DNA from 2 places in the Calyptranema fuscum S582 genome. Region 2 is predicted to be linked to the other one. Evidence: riboswitches for the same ligand, from Rfam matches in the RefSeq annotation. Region 2 holds a riboswitch; the other holds the start of a gene.
What was found. Region 2 has a riboswitch for cobalamin ahead of ACR6Z4_RS26085 (CbtB domain-containing protein). Riboswitches for the same ligand answer to the same signal wherever they lie in the genome.
Positions count from the first base shown of each region.

Region 1: it holds a riboswitch for cobalamin, as region 2 does, so the genes downstream of both, ACR6Z4_RS00970 (energy-coupling factor ABC transporter permease) here and ACR6Z4_RS26085 (CbtB domain-containing protein) in region 2, are expected to answer to the same signal.

Region 1 is NZ_JBSLYH010000001.1:258,450-266,597, reverse strand. Features, by position in the region: gene ACR6Z4_RS01010 (DUF4040 domain-containing protein) at 1-348, shown strand, start outside; gene ACR6Z4_RS01005 (Na(+)/H(+) antiporter subunit B) at 345-1,007, shown strand; gene ACR6Z4_RS01000 (transposase) at 1,120-1,461, opposite strand; gene ACR6Z4_RS00995 (AI-2E family transporter) at 1,557-2,633, opposite strand; partial or broken gene ACR6Z4_RS00990 (Tll0287-like domain-containing protein) at 2,953-3,129, shown strand; gene ACR6Z4_RS00985 (energy-coupling factor ABC transporter ATP-binding protein) at 3,194-4,060, opposite strand; gene cbiQ (cobalt ECF transporter T component CbiQ) at 4,060-4,875, opposite strand; gene ACR6Z4_RS00975 (energy-coupling factor ABC transporter substrate-binding protein) at 4,872-5,192, opposite strand; gene ACR6Z4_RS00970 (energy-coupling factor ABC transporter permease) at 5,196-5,954, opposite strand; cobalamin riboswitch at 5,997-6,148, opposite strand; gene ACR6Z4_RS00965 (hypothetical protein) at 6,438-6,719, shown strand; gene ACR6Z4_RS00960 (AAA family ATPase) at 6,854-8,148, shown strand, end outside.
Region 2 is NZ_JBSLYH010000051.1:11,495-19,642, forward strand. Features, by position in the region: gene recQ (DNA helicase RecQ) at 1-1,850, opposite strand, end outside; cobalamin riboswitch at 2,004-2,146, shown strand; gene ACR6Z4_RS26085 (CbtB domain-containing protein) at 2,173-2,361, shown strand; gene ACR6Z4_RS26090 (hypothetical protein) at 2,370-3,527, shown strand; gene cobW (cobalamin biosynthesis protein CobW) at 3,520-4,560, shown strand; gene ACR6Z4_RS26100 (zinc-dependent alcohol dehydrogenase) at 4,662-5,756, shown strand; gene ACR6Z4_RS26105 (hypothetical protein) at 5,795-5,926, shown strand; gene ACR6Z4_RS26110 (ABC transporter substrate-binding protein) at 6,331-7,503, shown strand; gene rpmB (50S ribosomal protein L28) at 7,799-8,035, opposite strand.

The DNA.
Region 1 (8,148 bases), on a different contig from region 2:
TTAAAAGATGAGGCTGTTGCTGGCAACGCAACGGAATCTCCCCCAGAACAGTCCTTCCATCAACTCCTGAATGATCTGCGCACTGCATTTGGTAAGCACTATATGCGAGTTGAACTTGTGCCTTACATGGACGAGGAAGATCTACATCAAGCCCTTTTAGACAAGGATGTCCATGCTATTTGTGCTTACACAGAACCGTTAGAAGGGAAAGCACAGACCGAAGCAATGTTTCCCTACACAACAACGACACGTCTCCCTCGTATCTACGAAATTTTGCAAGCCGAAATGGCTTCTACCCCTGTACGACTTAGTCACAACAACTCATCACAAGCGGAGATAAAGGGATGAAATGGGTTTATATTGCCGCAGGAATTGCATTTTTCTTCAAAATGCTGTTTCTGTCTGAAAATCCGTCCCCTACCTTACCGTTCTCCATCGTCGATGCGGTGGTTCAGGATAGCGGTGTACCGAATGCGGTTTCAGGTATTATCCTGCGGAATCGCCTGTATGACACGATTTTTGAAGTGATTGTTTTTACAATCGCCATCATGGGAGCGAAGTATCTCTTATCTAATGAACGGCTACCGAATCGGGTCTACCAATTTAGCGATGAATCTTCTGTTATTCTGGCGCGGTTGGGGGCGACCATCTCTGCCCTGGTGGGAGTTGAATTAGCGATTCGTGGCCATCTTAGTCCAGGGGGTGGTTTTGCGGCTGGGGTCGCTGGGGGAACAGCGATTGGGCTGATTGCCATGACCTCATCTACAGAATGGATGCAGGGGATTTATCAGCGTTGGCACGCCGCTGCCTGGGAAAAGATATCAGTGCTCGTATTTATTTTACTGTCGATAATCACGCTATCCGGCTTTGAACTTCCCCACGGTGATTTCGGTGCTCTCCTAAGTGGCGGAATCTTACCAATCTTAAATATTTTGGTAGCGATCAAAGTAGCTTTGGGATCATGGGCCGTCGTTCTCATATTTATTCGCTATAGAGGGCTGTTATAGCCGCTTCTTATTTCATCATCAACAGGACTTGCACAAGTCCTAATCTGTCGTTTCTGCAAGAGAACGCCGATGATAGCCATTCTCTTGCTTCCATTGTTGCCGTCCCACCTGGTCAATGCACAGACATCTCTACTACCACCTTTCCCATGCGTCGCGATAATGTACTGTGATCCGGTACCGGCAGATCAATCCCCATCAGGGCAAACAAAGATTCTAGGAATCCCTCCGTCTGCCGTCCAGGTAAGTTGAACAACGATTGAACCGTTGCCATCAAGGCAATTGCCCCATCGCTGTAGTGCTTGGATGCGCCCCGTCGTCCACTCCTTTGCTCATTGATCCAGCCTTCAATCACTGCTTCATCAATCCAAAAAGTCAAGCTGCCTCGTTGTTTGAGGGCTGCATCATACTCACGCCAGTTACGGACTCGATAGGATGGTTTTGGCTTCGTTTTCATCGCAACGCTCACAGGGATAGAGGGGCTGAATCTCGGTATTTTACCCGCTATCTCATATCTTTTATGCAACAACACCATAGCAGTTTATAACTTTGCTATGAGCCGAGATGCTCGTCAGTAGCTGTGCTGCATTTCGTCATCGGTTGTTTTGGTTTTTGCCATTGATCAAAAATATCTTTGACTAAGACTTCTCTCAATAGAATCTTTGTGATGATCATCAATGGCAGTGCTAGAAATAACCCTAGAAACCCAAAGAACGTAGCAAAGATGATCTGAGCCAGTAAGGTCGCAGCAGGTGGAAGCGATACCTGTTGCTTCATCATCCAGGGAACAACGATATAGCTCTCAACTTGCTGAATCAGAAAGTATATTCCCACGATGGGCAATGCTTTCCAAGGCGCATCAAGTAGGGCGATCGCAACAGGTGGCAACATCGCGACAATGTAGCCAACATTAGGAATCAGTTCACAGAAGCCAGCCCATAATGCACTGGCTAACCCCAATGGCATTCGCAGTATCCAGAGGCTTAAACCACTCGCGATCGCAACAAACAGCATCGTGACCAGCGTTCCCATCACCCAGTTGACTAAATCAGTTTCACAATCAGTTAAAATTTCATCCACTCGGCTGCGATAGAAAGCAGGGAAAAGCCGAATAAAGGGCTGGCGGTATTGCGAGGGGTTGGCTAAGAACATGACCGTAAGGACGAGGATTAACACCAGCTTCACAACAATAGCCAGTGAATCAGAAATCCACATAAAGACATGCTGGTACAACCGCCGAGTAAAGGGTTGCGCTTGCTGAGATAACGTATCCAATAGCCAATCATCGTCTACCCATTCTTCAGGAACTCTCTCCTGTATCCATTCCAGACGCAGATGTATCTCTTCTAGGGCTTCAGGTAGGAGGAGAATAAACCGCTGTAATTCATCGATAAATGGAGCAACGACAAGACCAACGAAGCTAATAACAATGATCAAAAACAGGGTGGCGGATAAGGTAACTGCACCTCCGCGTGGCATACCCAATCGCTGTAAACGCTGTACGAACCGACCTAAAACCGTTGCTAAAACAACAGAAACTAAGAGCAATAGCAAAACCTGCTGAATGCGCCACAGGACGTAAACAGAGATGAGAATTGTAAATAGACCAATCCACTTTGCAAGATTCACAAATCACCTTCTTGTCTTCGATGCCATAGCGATCCTTTCTGGTTCTAAGCACAGGACAAAACTTTACCCACGCTAACAATTTATGGGAGACGCACCATACGTCTGAACCTTATCAAACTTCTGACGTGTGATTCATCCCTCCACCGCCACAAGTTGGCTGATGTTTCAGACGATGAATATAGTGCTGTGCAGGTTGATTCAGTACGGTGTTGTGGGGCGCTCCGCGCCCCACAACACCGTTTCTGTACTTAACGAACTTGCACACCGCTATATCGCAATTTTATGTTCCTGAAATTGTTGCTTGAGTTCAGGTAAGCATCAGGCAGGAACACGGTATTACCGTCGCATCAACGTCGAACAGAGCTGTCTTGCCTGTCACGGACTTAAAAATCAACGACCGCAATTCGTGAAAGATAATTACCCGCAAGATCTGGCGTACAACTTTCGAGTGGGCGATCTACGAGGCATGTACAGTGCATTGCAAGCATCACCATGAATCCAGTTGAGATCAATCTGGACAGTACCAGGAGAAAAGTTATCCTGACCTGATCTTGATGCAACTACTGGGTTGGTAAACCGTAACGGGTCTGAAAGTCATGAAGCTTTTGAACCAACTGTATCTGTTGATCGGGAGAGAAGTCTCTTCGATGATTTTCAAGCCATGCTTCTATCTGGTTGATTAGCTCTATTGTCATGGGTACATCAAGGTACAGCTGTTCCAGGATCTTTCGTTGAGCAAAAACAGTTTGAGGTGTTCCTTCTAGCACCAATTGTCCCTGATCCATCACAAACACCCAATCTGCCCAACGGTAAATAAAATCGAGATCATGACTGGCGACCAGAATGGTTGTTCCGGTTGCATGAATTTGTTGGAGTTGTTCAATCAGTTCTTTGGTGTGGCGAGGGTCAAGGTAGGCAGTGGGTTCATCGAGTAACAATAGCTTGGGATTGAGGACCATGACATCTGCGATCGAAACGCGCTTTTTCTGTCCCAAACTCAGGGTATGAACTGGCTGATGGGCAAGTTCCTGGAGATCAAACTGAGCGATCGCCTGCTGCACCCGTCGCCCAATTTCGGCTTCTGGTAAGCTCAGGTTACACAGTCCGTAAGCGATATCTTCTTCTACCGTTGTTGCAACCACCTGATGTTCTGGATTCTGAAACACCAGCCCAATTTGCTGACGCAGGTGCATCAAAGAGCGGCGATCGTACTGCATGGACTGCCCTTGCCAGCGAATTGTCCCTTGTTGGGGCTGATAAAGACCATTTGCCAGCAAAAATAAGGTCGTCTTACCGCAACCATTTTGACCAATCAGCCCACAGCGTTTGCCACTTGGGATATTGAGCGTTAACCCTCGAATGGCAGCATGGCGACTATGGGGATAGCGATAGATGACATTCGCAAATTCCAGTATCGGAGCAGACATCAATTTAGCCAGGGAGATATGTGAAGGGTGGTCGTTAGCAGCAGCAGCAGCAAACAGCCGATCGCGGCTTCCAGGATGTGCCGTCGAGACGGTTGGTAAGGGTAGGAGCACCAGACATGCAGTTGTCCATTAAACCCCCGTGCTGCCAGCGTCAATGAGACTTGACGGTAACTCTCTAGCGATCGCTGAAGCAATTGTCCCACCAAAAGACTGAGGCTATGAATGCCGCGTTTCCAGGTGCGATAACCACAGCGAGAATCTTGTGCTCGCCAAAGTTCTTCCGCGATCGCCAAAATTGTAAAAATAAAGCGATAGATCAGCAGCAAAAGCTCAATTAACAGGGCCGGACAGCGCAACTGTTTGAGAACCTGCAACACCTCCGTAAACGGTGTAGTCAGCAGGATGAAATAGAGGCTGCTTGTGGTAGCTAAAGTTCGGGGCAACAGCAAACTCGCCTGCTGCACGCCGGTTTGACTGATATACCCATAAAAATTGCCAACTCCAATACCCCATCCCTGCCACATATCGGACTGCACAGGCAAGACGGCATCCAAACTGACCCCATTCAATACCAGTGCTGGTAAACTCATGCACCAAAAGCCAAATGGGATTAACAACAAGCGAAGATAGGATTTGGGCGGAATTCTGGCATACACCACAATCCAGAGGAACAACCAAACCGTGATCAATAGTTGAACGATGGGCTGGGAGATCAGCGCAAGGAACAGCAGAATAATTGCAAACGCTAATTTGTGGCTCGGCGGTAATCCTCGCAAGCGATTAGTGTAAGCACAGCTATCAATCAAATGGCTCATTTCCGTGAACGATCGCTTGGTTTTTGCGATCGCCCCTGATAGAATCCAATGGCGTACCCCACAACTCCTGCCCCCAGAGCGGCTTGAACCGCAAATAGAAAGCTTTCAATTTCACTACTGGCGGGTTCAAAGAAAGGCTTAAACCAGGGTTCATACGTGGGATTAAGTTCCTGAATTGCTTGCTCTGCCTGGTTATCTGAGCCGTTAAACGCTCCCCGCACAAAAACAAGTGGAACAGCAATCAGAGCCAGAACAGCGATCGCCAGCAGCCAATTGCGTTGTTTAACCGATTGATTTTTAATTGTGGGTTCTGGCATCACTTATGACCCCTGTCTCAATAGCTTCAACGTTTCCAGTTCTTGCTTCCCATAGGATTGCAGCCAATTCCAAACTAAGACCGTGAGTAATCCTTCACTGATGGCAAGCGGTATTTGGGTCACAGCAAAGATACTTGCAAACTTCAGAAATGAAGCCATAACGCCACCCTGGACGGCGGGAAAGGCTAATGCCAACTGAATCGCGGTGGTCATGTAAGTCAGTAAATCAGCGAAAGCCGTTGCACAAAAAATTGCCAGCCGTTGCCGCCCAGTTTGCCGTAATAGCTGATAGACAAAATAAGCCGCAAAGGGACCGACGATCGCCATTGAAAACAAATTAGCTCCCAGGGTTGTCAATCCCCCATGTGCCAGTAAGATTGCCTGAAACAGCAATACGGCTCCCCCCAGCACCGTCATCACGGAGGGTCCAAACAAAATGGCTCCCAGCCCCGTCCCTGTTGGATGAGAACAACTCCCGGTGACGGAAGGAATTTTCAATGCAGACAGAACAAACGTGAAGGCTCCTGACAGTGCCAGAAGTAATTTCAGCTCTGGATGGGCGGTGGTAATACGAGTGAGCGATCGCAAACCCACAACAAGAAACGGTAGTGCCATAGCCCACCAAAAAATGACCCATTGCCAAGGCAAAAATCCTTCAGCAATATGCATGGCGGTGGCAGGAGTGGCAGAACCCAAAACTAAATAACTACTCAAGCCAGCCATTAAACTTAGACTGACCCATTTTCGATGCAGTGTCTTCATGCTGTGCCTCGCAGAGTAAGACTAAGGATGACACCCCTCTAAAGAGATGCTCTACGATTGGCAGGCATCCTGGCTAATGGGGATAGCAAACCATCCTCAATTACAGTTGCGGGACAGCGGTAGACTTTCACTACTCTTTCCCTGTTTCCTCTAACGGCTGCTTCCCGTTAGAACCACATCGCGCTAATCAGTTTAGCACCTACGATCGGTAGAGTTAGAGTCACAGTCACCAAGTTTATTCTAAGCCCAGCCACTTTGACAGCCTGTCTTTTGACAATTCTGTTTTCGAGAGTTATCAGACAATTACAGCAATTTTCAATTGCATAAGCTACAGATTTTTTGTTGTGTGCCGTGCGGAGCGCGGCACACAACAAAAAATCTAAACAGATCCAGGCGCGAAGCGCTGTAGGTACTTTCAAGCTGAAGTGCTGAGATTTTTGTAAGTTTCAAACCTCAATTTAATCTGCGTTTAGGTAGACATCAATGAAAACGATTCGTCTTGGTCTTGTGTCTAGCGTTATTGCTGCTTTGGGCATGATCCTGCTGCCTGTTTTAAACAATCTTCCCAGTGCCTTTGCCCAGCATCGTGAAAGTATCTCCCAGTCATCAACAACAGGTCAGGGACAAACGATTGTGATGCACTTGAATCACAGCACAGATGATCTTCATGCTGCATTTATGGCATTAAAGTTAGGAACAAACCTGCGACAACAGGGCGCACAGGTCATGTTGGTGTTGACGCTGGAAGGAGTTCGTCATCGCTGACAAAAATCAACTCAAGTGAATTTATCTATGCACTTGAAAATGAACTTTACTCCTTTAGGTAGATGTCAAAACTCAGTTAGTTCATCTAAGTTCTGAATGCGGGTAGCAACTGTACTCATTGGGAGGGCTTTGGGATGATTGTCCTACCAGACGTTTCAGTTCAAACCCAGATCTATGAAAGTGCTACGTCAAGAGTATACCGGGGCATTAGAGTACAAGACGGACAAGCACCCTGCTCTACAGATACCGAAAGGGTCATCATTAAACTGCTTAAGCAAGATTATCCTGCTCCTCAAGAGTTAACGCGCTACAGGCAAGAATATGTCATTACTCGATCCTTAAATGTAGAAGGTGTAATCAAAGCATATAGCCAGCAGAACTATCAACGTACACTTGTCATTCTCCTGGAAGATTTTGGTGGGGAGTCCCTGGAGTATTGGATGCGGCAAAGCCCAGAGATTTCCTGCCCCATGCCCGTATCTACCTTTCTTCCGCTTGCCATCAATCTCAGCACAATTTTAGGCAGAATTCATACCGCCAATATCATCCACAAAGATATTAATCCTGGAAACATTGTTCTTAATCCCGATACAGGTGTTGTCAAACTTATCGACTTTGGAATTGCAACTCAATTTAACCGCACGAATTCCACGTTCAGAAGTCCCCATGTTTTAGAGGGAACCCTTGCCTACCTCTCTCCAGAGCAAACGGGGCGGATGAATCGTTTGCTCGATTACCGCACTGATTTTTACTCGCTCGGCGTGACGTTTTACGAACTGCTCACCGGACAGTTGCCGTTTCCGACAACAGATGTCCTTGAACTTATCCACTGTCATCTTGCCAAACCTCCCATACCGCCCTATAAGTTAAATGCTAAGATTCCTGAGCCTGTTTCAGACATCATTTTGAAACTAATGGCAAAGAATGCTGAAGATCGCTATCAAAGTACTTGGGGTATCAAAGCGGATTTAGAGAATTGTGCCAGTCAGCTAGAAAATAGGGGTCAAATCAATCCCTTTCGGATAGGACTGCACGATGCTTGCGATCGATTTCAGGTTCCACAAAAACTTTATGGGCGGGAGGAGGAGATTGCAGCCTTATTAGCAGCGTTTGAAAGGATGGTAGGAGACGAGGACGCGGAGCGTGAAAATGTCTCTGTATTCCCACGTCTCCGTGGCTCTGTGTCTTCAATGATGCTAGTTTCCGGCTCTGCTGGTATTGGTAAATCAGCACTCGTGCAGGAACTCTATAAACCCATCACAGCAAGACGCGGCTATTTTATTTCTGGGAAGTTTGACCAATTTCAGCGCAATATTCCCTACAGTGCGATCGCCCACGCCCTGCAAAAATTGGTGCAGCAATTGCTGAGTGAACCGGATGAGAAATTGCAACGATGGCGATCGCGATTGTTTGCAGCATTAGGCAACAA
Region 2 (8,148 bases):
TGTTCTTCGCAATACTGCCGGATGGTTTCGACAAAGCGGGGTCCATACTGGTCGCGTTTGTAGGCACCCACGCCAGAAATTTTGGCAAATTCGTTGAGGGTTTGCGGTTGCCGTTGCGCCATCAGTTTGATGCTGGAGTCGGAAAAAATTACGTACGGAGGTACGGATTGTTCGTCGGCAACTTCTTTGCGCAGCGATCGCAATTTTTCGATCAGCATATCCACATCGGCTTTGGCACGCGATTCTTCTTCTGTTTCGGTTACAGACGGGGTAGAAACGGTGATCAAAACGGTGCGTTGTTTACGCATGACTTCCCAACTTTGCTCGTTGAGTTTAAGGATCGAGTAGCCGTCGCTGGTTTCGGTAAGGATGCCCTGATGCAAGAGCGATCGCCCTAGCATTTTCCATTCGTCGCCACTGCGATCGCGTCCGATGCCATAGGTTGAAAGTTCGTTATGACCGTTTTGCAAAATGCGCTTGTCTTTGGAGCCACGTAACACATCAATGATGTACTTCATGCCAAAGCGTTCTTTGCAACGGGCAACGCAAGAGAGAAACTTCTGGGCGTCAACCGTCCAATCTTCGACGGGGCGAGGGGTGAGACAGTTATCGCAATTGCCGCAATTGCCCGCAAACCGTTCGCCAAAATATGCCAGTTGAATGCGCCGCCGACATTCGGTACTTTCGGCATAATCCACCACCTGACGGACTTGCTGGCGAGCGATTTGTTGTTCTTCGGCTAAGGGTTCCCCATAAATCGGATCAACCTTTTGAGCAATCAAATACTCCAATGATTTCAAGTCACCATAGCTAAAAAACAAGGTGCATTTCGCATCATCACCATCCCGTCCGGCACGCCCTGATTCCTGGTAATAACTTTCCAGATTGCGCGGTAAGTCAAAGTGACAAACAAAGCGAACATCAGGTTTGTTAATCCCCATGCCAAAGGCGATCGTTGCTACCATCACGCGGACATCATCGCGAATGAATCGATTTTGATTTTCAGTCCGTTGTTTGTCGTTTAACCCGGCATGATAGGGCAAAGCTTGAATACCATCTTGCTGAAGCCGGAAGGTGATTTCATCGACTTTTTTACGGCTGAGACAATAGATGATGCCAGATCCATGGGTCTTTTGCACCAGTTGCAACAACTCTAGGTAGGCATGTTTTTGTTTGGGACGAACTTCGTAATACAGATTTTGGCGATTGAAGCTGGCAATGTGAATGAAGGGTGATTCTAATTGCAACTGCTGCACAATATCTTGCCGCACGCGCTCGGTTGCCGTTGCTGTCAATGCCATTACCGACACATCGGGGTAACGTTGCCGCACCTGCCGCAATTGTCGATATTCGGGGCGGAAGTCATGCCCCCATTCAGAAACACAATGGGCTTCATCGATGGCAAATCCGGCAATCCCAATTTTTTCGGAAACCTGTGTCAAAAAGGGCAAAAAACTCTCACTCAGCAATCGTTCCGGTGCTGCATAGAGGAGTTTGATATCGCCATTGAGAATGGCTCGTTCTCGCTGTCGCGTTTCGTTTAAACCCAGGCTGCTATTGAGAAATGTTGCCCCAATGCCGTTGTCTTGTAATGCCTGAACCTGGTCTTGCATCAGCGCAATCAACGGCGACACCACCACCGTTAACCCCGGATTGAGCAGAGCCGGTAGTTGAAAACAGAGCGATTTGCCACCCCCGGTGGGCATGACGACAAGAGAATCTTGCCGTTGTAGGGCAGTTTCGATAATCTGCCGTTGCCCTGGACGAAAGCTATCGTAGCCAAAAAAGTGCTTTAAAGCTTGTTCCAGAGAGGTAAATTGGCGATCGCGGGTGGTTAAGTCAGTTGTCATGAAAACTTTAATGGAGCATCCTCGTCTTCTATGGTGCCTGAAATTTGCCGAAAGGAGGATGGCAGATTGGAATTCTGAAGATGAGTTATAAATCTTAAGCATTCAAATAAAAGGGACGTGATAGCTTGATTAAGCATCACTGAGAGGTTCTGATGGAGAAGTGCCATCGGGAGCTTTTTGTCTTGGGTTCCAAGCAAAAAGACAGGGAAAGTTCGGTGAAAGTCCGGCACTGTCCCGCAGCTGTAATTGAGTCTCGGCTCATGAGTCAGAATGCCTACTTTCAGTGCGATCGCTCTATTCAGTTATCTGCGAGGTACAGATCATGACTGCTTCGGCTTCACTCGTGCTTAAGCGCACCGCACAAGTTACGTTATCCGTGCCGGTGCAAATCGCGCTCTATCTATCGCTCAGCTCACTCACCGTTTGGACGCTGTATTTCAGTTCTTACCCCCCTGCCCATGACGCCCTTCACAGTACTCGCCACGCAACACTGGGTGTAGGTTGTCATTAGGTAATGTTATGTATCAATTGAATCGTCTGTTGCTGATGGGCGGAGTATCCAGCCTCATCAGCCTGTTTGGTGTTGCAACGGCTAGTCTGGCTCAGCCCTCCGTGCAGTTAGAAACGCAGCCACCACTTCAGCAAACCGTTCCCTTAAAAGAACCGATCGCCATTCAACTGCAAGCTCTAGATGACAACCAACAGCCCTTGCCGAATGTCCGATTTCAGCTAGAGCTGTTGACTCCTGCTAAAACTCCCTGGCTGACGACGGATTTCCCCATGGTCGAAGGCACCACGCTACTGACACTGGATGCGATCGCTCCGACGGGTACACTTCAGTGGCAACAGCGCATGCCCATTCGTGGCAACTATCGCCTCCTGGTCACAGTTTCGCCGCTAACCGCAGGGGCATTTGAACCGTTTCAACAAACGTTAACCCTCACGGTTCCCGAAAACCCGATCAAATATCGCAATGCTGCTATTTTGGCAGCTGTTTTGCTCCTGGTGGGGTTGGGTGGCGGTTGGGTGATTGGCGCTCGTTCTCAGGCTCAAGAGGGTGAGGTAGCCGCACAACCCGTGCGGTTATTGTTATCGGGAGTTACAGTTGTGGCGATCGCTGCGCTGTTGTTTGTCAATATCTATGCCGAATTGGCAGAAGCCAGCCACAATCACAGTCATCATGAATCTGTTCCCCGTCCCGCCGCTGTCCCCCAAGCCGGAAATCTGACGCTGACCTATCAAGGTGAAACTGATGCTCAAGTCGGCACGACTGCCGATTTATCCGTCCAACTGGCAGACAGCCGCACCCAACAGCCGATCGACCAGGCTGAGTTCAACATTCAGGTGATAGGGCTGGAAGAAAACGAGCTGATGTTTGCCTATCGTGGTATTCCAGACGCTAACGGTACGGTAGCCTGGACGCAACAGTTTTTTGATGGCATGCCCCATGCCATTCAGATTACAGCATCGCCCCCAGCCAACGCCGACCCAGCCTTTCCGTCTCTGAGTTTGATGCAGGATGTAGAGGTAGACGGTGCCTTTCCGCCGCTATCAGTCCGGCTGATCAGTCTTGCCTATCTGACGGCGATCGCCGCCGTTGGCTTAGGTGCGGGGTTTGGATTGCGCCGCATGACTTTGCCCTTACCCGTTTCAAGAACACCCTCCAACCATGCATAAAATCCCGGTTACAGTGGTCACAGGTTTCCTGGGCGCAGGGAAAACCACCCTTGTTCGCCATCTTTTGCAAAATAACGAAGGTCGCCGCATTGCGGTACTGGTTAATGAATTTGGCGAAGTTGGCATTGACGGCGAACTCTTGCGCTCTTGTCAGGTGTGCGACGACGACGACACCCCCAGCACTATTGTGGAATTGACCAATGGTTGCCTTTGCTGCACCGTGCAAGAAGAATTTTTACCCACTATGCAGGAATTGCTGAAACGGCGGGATCAAATCGATTGTATTGTGATTGAAACGTCTGGATTGGCGTTACCGAAACCGTTGGTGCAAGCGTTTCGCTGGCACGAAATTCGCACGGCTGCCACGGTGGATGGGGTGATCACAGTCGTAGATTGTGCGGCTTTAGCCAATGGTCAACTGGTTGGCGATCTGGATGCTTTGGAAGCCCAACGACAGGCAGATTCTAGCCTGGAACATGAAACTCCGATCGAAGAATTGTTTGAAGATCAACTGGCCTGTGCGGATCTGGTGTTGTTGACCAAGGTTGATTGCGTCGATGCTGAGGCGCAAGCCAAGGTGATGAAGTGGTTGCAGCAAGAACTCCGGGCGGGTGTCAAGATCGTGCCATGCAAACAGGGTCAGGTGACTACTGAGTTACTATTGGGCTTTAATTCTGCTGTAGAAGATAATCTCGACAGCCGTCCCAGCCACCATGACACCGAAGAAGACCACGACCACGATGATGGCATTAACTCCGTTCAATTTTGGGTCGATGACGCCTTTGACCCGGCAACTTTGATCCACCGTTTGCAAACCCTGGTGCAGCAGCAAGAAATCTACCGGATTAAAGGCTTTGTTTCGGTTCCTAATAAGCCGATGCGCCTGGTATTGCATGGTGTTGGCGATCGCTTTGATTATTTCTACGATCGCCCCTGGCAAACCAGCGAACCCCGCCAAACCAAACTGGTGATGATTGGTCGAGCCCTCGATCAGGCGTTAATCCATAGCCAACTAACACCCGCCGCCAATTAACACCCGATTCTTTTTGAGGGAGCGACGGCTCTGCCGTCGCTCCCTCAAAAAGAATTACATGTGAGATGATGAAAATTCGTATCCCTTGGAGATGATTGGGTGTGCTGGCGGCAGTATTGTACGGGCAAGAAGATTTACGACTAGAACACGTTGCAGAACCGACCCCTGCACCCGATGAAGTCGTGATTCGGGTGGCAACGGCGACCACCTGCGGCACCGATCTCAAGGTTTGGCGGCGGGGTGGACATGCCAAGATGTTGAAGCCACCTACCTTGTTTGGGCATGAAGCTGCCGGACAGATTGTTGCCATAGGCGATCGCGTCACGGGTTGGAACCTCGGCGATCGCGTGGTTGCCAACAATTCGGCACCCTGCATGAAGTGTTTTTTTTGTCAGCGGCACGAATATTCACTCTGCACCCATCTCAGCTTTAACAATGGCACGTTTGCCGAATATCTAAAAATTCCAGCCCCCATCGTTGCCCACAATCTTTTGCCGATTCCAGCGGGCGTACCCGATGAGTTAGCTGCCCTGACCGAACCGCTCGCGTGTGTGTTGCATGGCGTTGCCCGCTCTCAGGTAAAACCGGGCGATCGCGTTGTCGTTCTGGGGGATGGTGCGATCGGCTTAATGTTTGTGGCGGCGCTGGCGATCGGGTATGGGTTTAATCCCACGGAGCAAGTGCCAGGAATTGTTCCTACGACCCCCTCCTCGCTTCACCCCACCCCACCCCAGGTTTTCCTCTTTGGCGGGAATGATCACCGTCTCCAGATCGGTCAGCAACTGGGTGCAGCGCAAACCTTTAACCATCGCCAGATTGACTCTATTCCTCAGCAGGTGAAGGCGTTAACAGAGGGTTGGGGAGCCGATGTGGTGATCGAAGCAACGGGGGTGCCGTCGGTGTGGGAAATGGCGATCGCCTGTGCGCGTCCGGGTGCGACGGTGAATTTGTTTGGGGGTTGTCCTCGGGATACGACCATTACTGTTAATACGGAGCAATTGCATTACAGTGAATTAACGCTCAAAGGTGTGTTTCACAATACGCCTTACTATGTGCGCGAGGCGTTGGCTGTATTGGCACGTCGAGTTTTGCCGTTTGAGTTATTGATTAGTGATCAGCGATCGCTCAAAGATTTGCAGCAAACGTTTGAAGATATGCGCGATCGCAAAGTCATCAAAGTCGCCATGATCCCCTAAATCTCACGCCAGCAGCATAGCTAAATCCTCAAAAAAACTTGCCAATCTTTAAGACCCGTGCCGATTTAGTAACTTTGGCAACTGTTATTCTGACTCAGCCTGATTTACTCATGGGTAGAGCGTCAATGCGATCGCCAATGGATGTCTATAGCCTGATGCAATCCTGTTAGGGCAGGTCACGGGTTGAAACATTGTGCGGAGCTGTTTTTTAACCTGTTACCTTGCTGGTTCTGAGTCCATAGCACTATCAAGCATCTATTTCTAGAAACATCTAGCACTGGGTTTCTGGATCAACGTTTCTGGATCAACGGTGAGGATCACCGATTGATTGACCTGTCTGTTTTTTTGAAAGCGCGATGGCTTCGACATCGCGCTTTCAAAAAAACTCGGGTTTTATGCAATCCATGATCCTAAAAACTTGTCCGAATCAATGATTGGTTACCCCAAAGGGCATAAACAATCGCGGTTCGGGCGGCTTTAGCCTACCGTCCAGTCGATGTTTGAACGTTCATTTTTGCTGACTGATCATTGCTCACTCATCTTGTCGTTTTACGTTTGGAGTCGCTCATTGTCTATGAACCTGAGACCGTCTCAACCGTCTTCTCAACCCTATCCTCGTCCTACCAAACTAACGCCCAGGCTCAATGCCAGTCGTCGCAGGTTCCTGCAATTTTCTGCGGCAGCTTTGTCCAGCATGGCTTTTTCTAATTGTGCTAGAGGCACCATCAGTGGGTCTGTTGCAGATGCAGATACTCCGGCAGCACCATCGGGTGATCCCAATACGCTCTATATCTACACCTGGGCAGATTATTTAAGCGAAGATTTGAATGCCCTGTTTAAGGAAAAGACTGGAATCAATGTGGTGGTTGATGTCTATGATTCCAACGAAACCATGCTGGCTAAATTGCAGGCGGGTGGCGGATCGCAATACAGCCTTATCTACCCATCTGATTATATGGTGCGGCAGATGACTGAATTGCAGTTGCTAACGGAACTGGATGCCAGTCGCATCAACGGGTTGGATACGTTATTAGAAAAGTGGAAAAGTCCAGTCTATGACCCTAACAATGCCCATAGCGTGCCCTTTACCATCGGCACCACAGGGTTGCTTTACAACCGCGATGTTTTAGATGGGGAACCGGAAGGATTAGATTTTCTCTGGCAAAATCAAGAGGCACTGGCTGGCAAAATGACGTTGTTGGATGATGTCCGCGAAACGATGGGAGCCGTATTGAAAATGCTGGGCTATTCCTACAATGCTACGGACTCGGCACAGCTAGAGGAAGCATACAACAAGCTGTTAGAACTGAAACCGGCGATCGCTTCATTTCAAACCTATGGTTGGGAAGATCAACTGATTTCAGGCGATCTGGCGATTTGTATGTCTTATTCAACCCTGGGGAATTTATTACCGATCGACCATCCCAATCTGGTCTACGTGATTCCTAAAAACGGCACCTCGGTATGGACAGATACGATGGCAATTCCCACCTCTGCACCCAATGTAGACGCTGCCTACACCTGGATTAATTTTATGATGGAACCGGAAAATGCGAAGACTGCGGTCGAGACACTCAAAATTGCAACTCCGATTGTGCCTGCCTTTGAGTTGTTATCGAGTGAGTTGAAAGCCAATGCAAAACTCTTCCCCACCGCAGAAATGTTGGACAAATGTGAGGGGATCGCGCCAGTTGAAGAGGTGATCGACTTGTACGACAAACATTGGACAGAACTCAGAAGTGCCTAACCAGTTTGGTGGGTCAGACCAGGCAAAGTCTAGTCTGACCCACCAAACTGCTCATTCTGGGACTCTCACCCTGGTTCTCAAGACTCAGACGTTTTTAGCCCATGCAAAAAGATAGGGGTTCGACCATCCGTACCCCTACCCCAAAACGTGTTGGTTTCTACAGCCGGTTTAGAATCGACCCCAAAGGCGATCGCACCTGACAGCCAGTCTCTTAGAAATTAACCCAGGCGTCTTGTACAACAAACCTGGGTCGATCAAAAAGCTAAAGCCTGCAATTGAGAGATTTGCTAATCCTTTAATATTTGCGCAGGTCGATCCCCGCTTCTTTTGCCATTGCAGCAATCCCTTTCTTCTCAAGGGTTTTAATCGCTTTTGTTGAAAGACGCAGTCTCACCCAGCGTTTTCCTTGGGGCCACCAGATCCGCTTTTCTTGCAGATTGGCTTCCTGAAGCTTCTTCGTCCGACGGTGAGAGTGAGAAACGGCGAACGCATTATTTGCCTTCTTACCAGTCAAATCACATTTACGAGGCATGGCTGTTCCAGTGAATTCAGTCTACTTAGGCACGATTAGCGATTATAGCAGAATTGTCAGGGCAAGTCATGGAAAAAAATTGCTCGCGATCGCAATGTGCAAGGTCGTTCAAC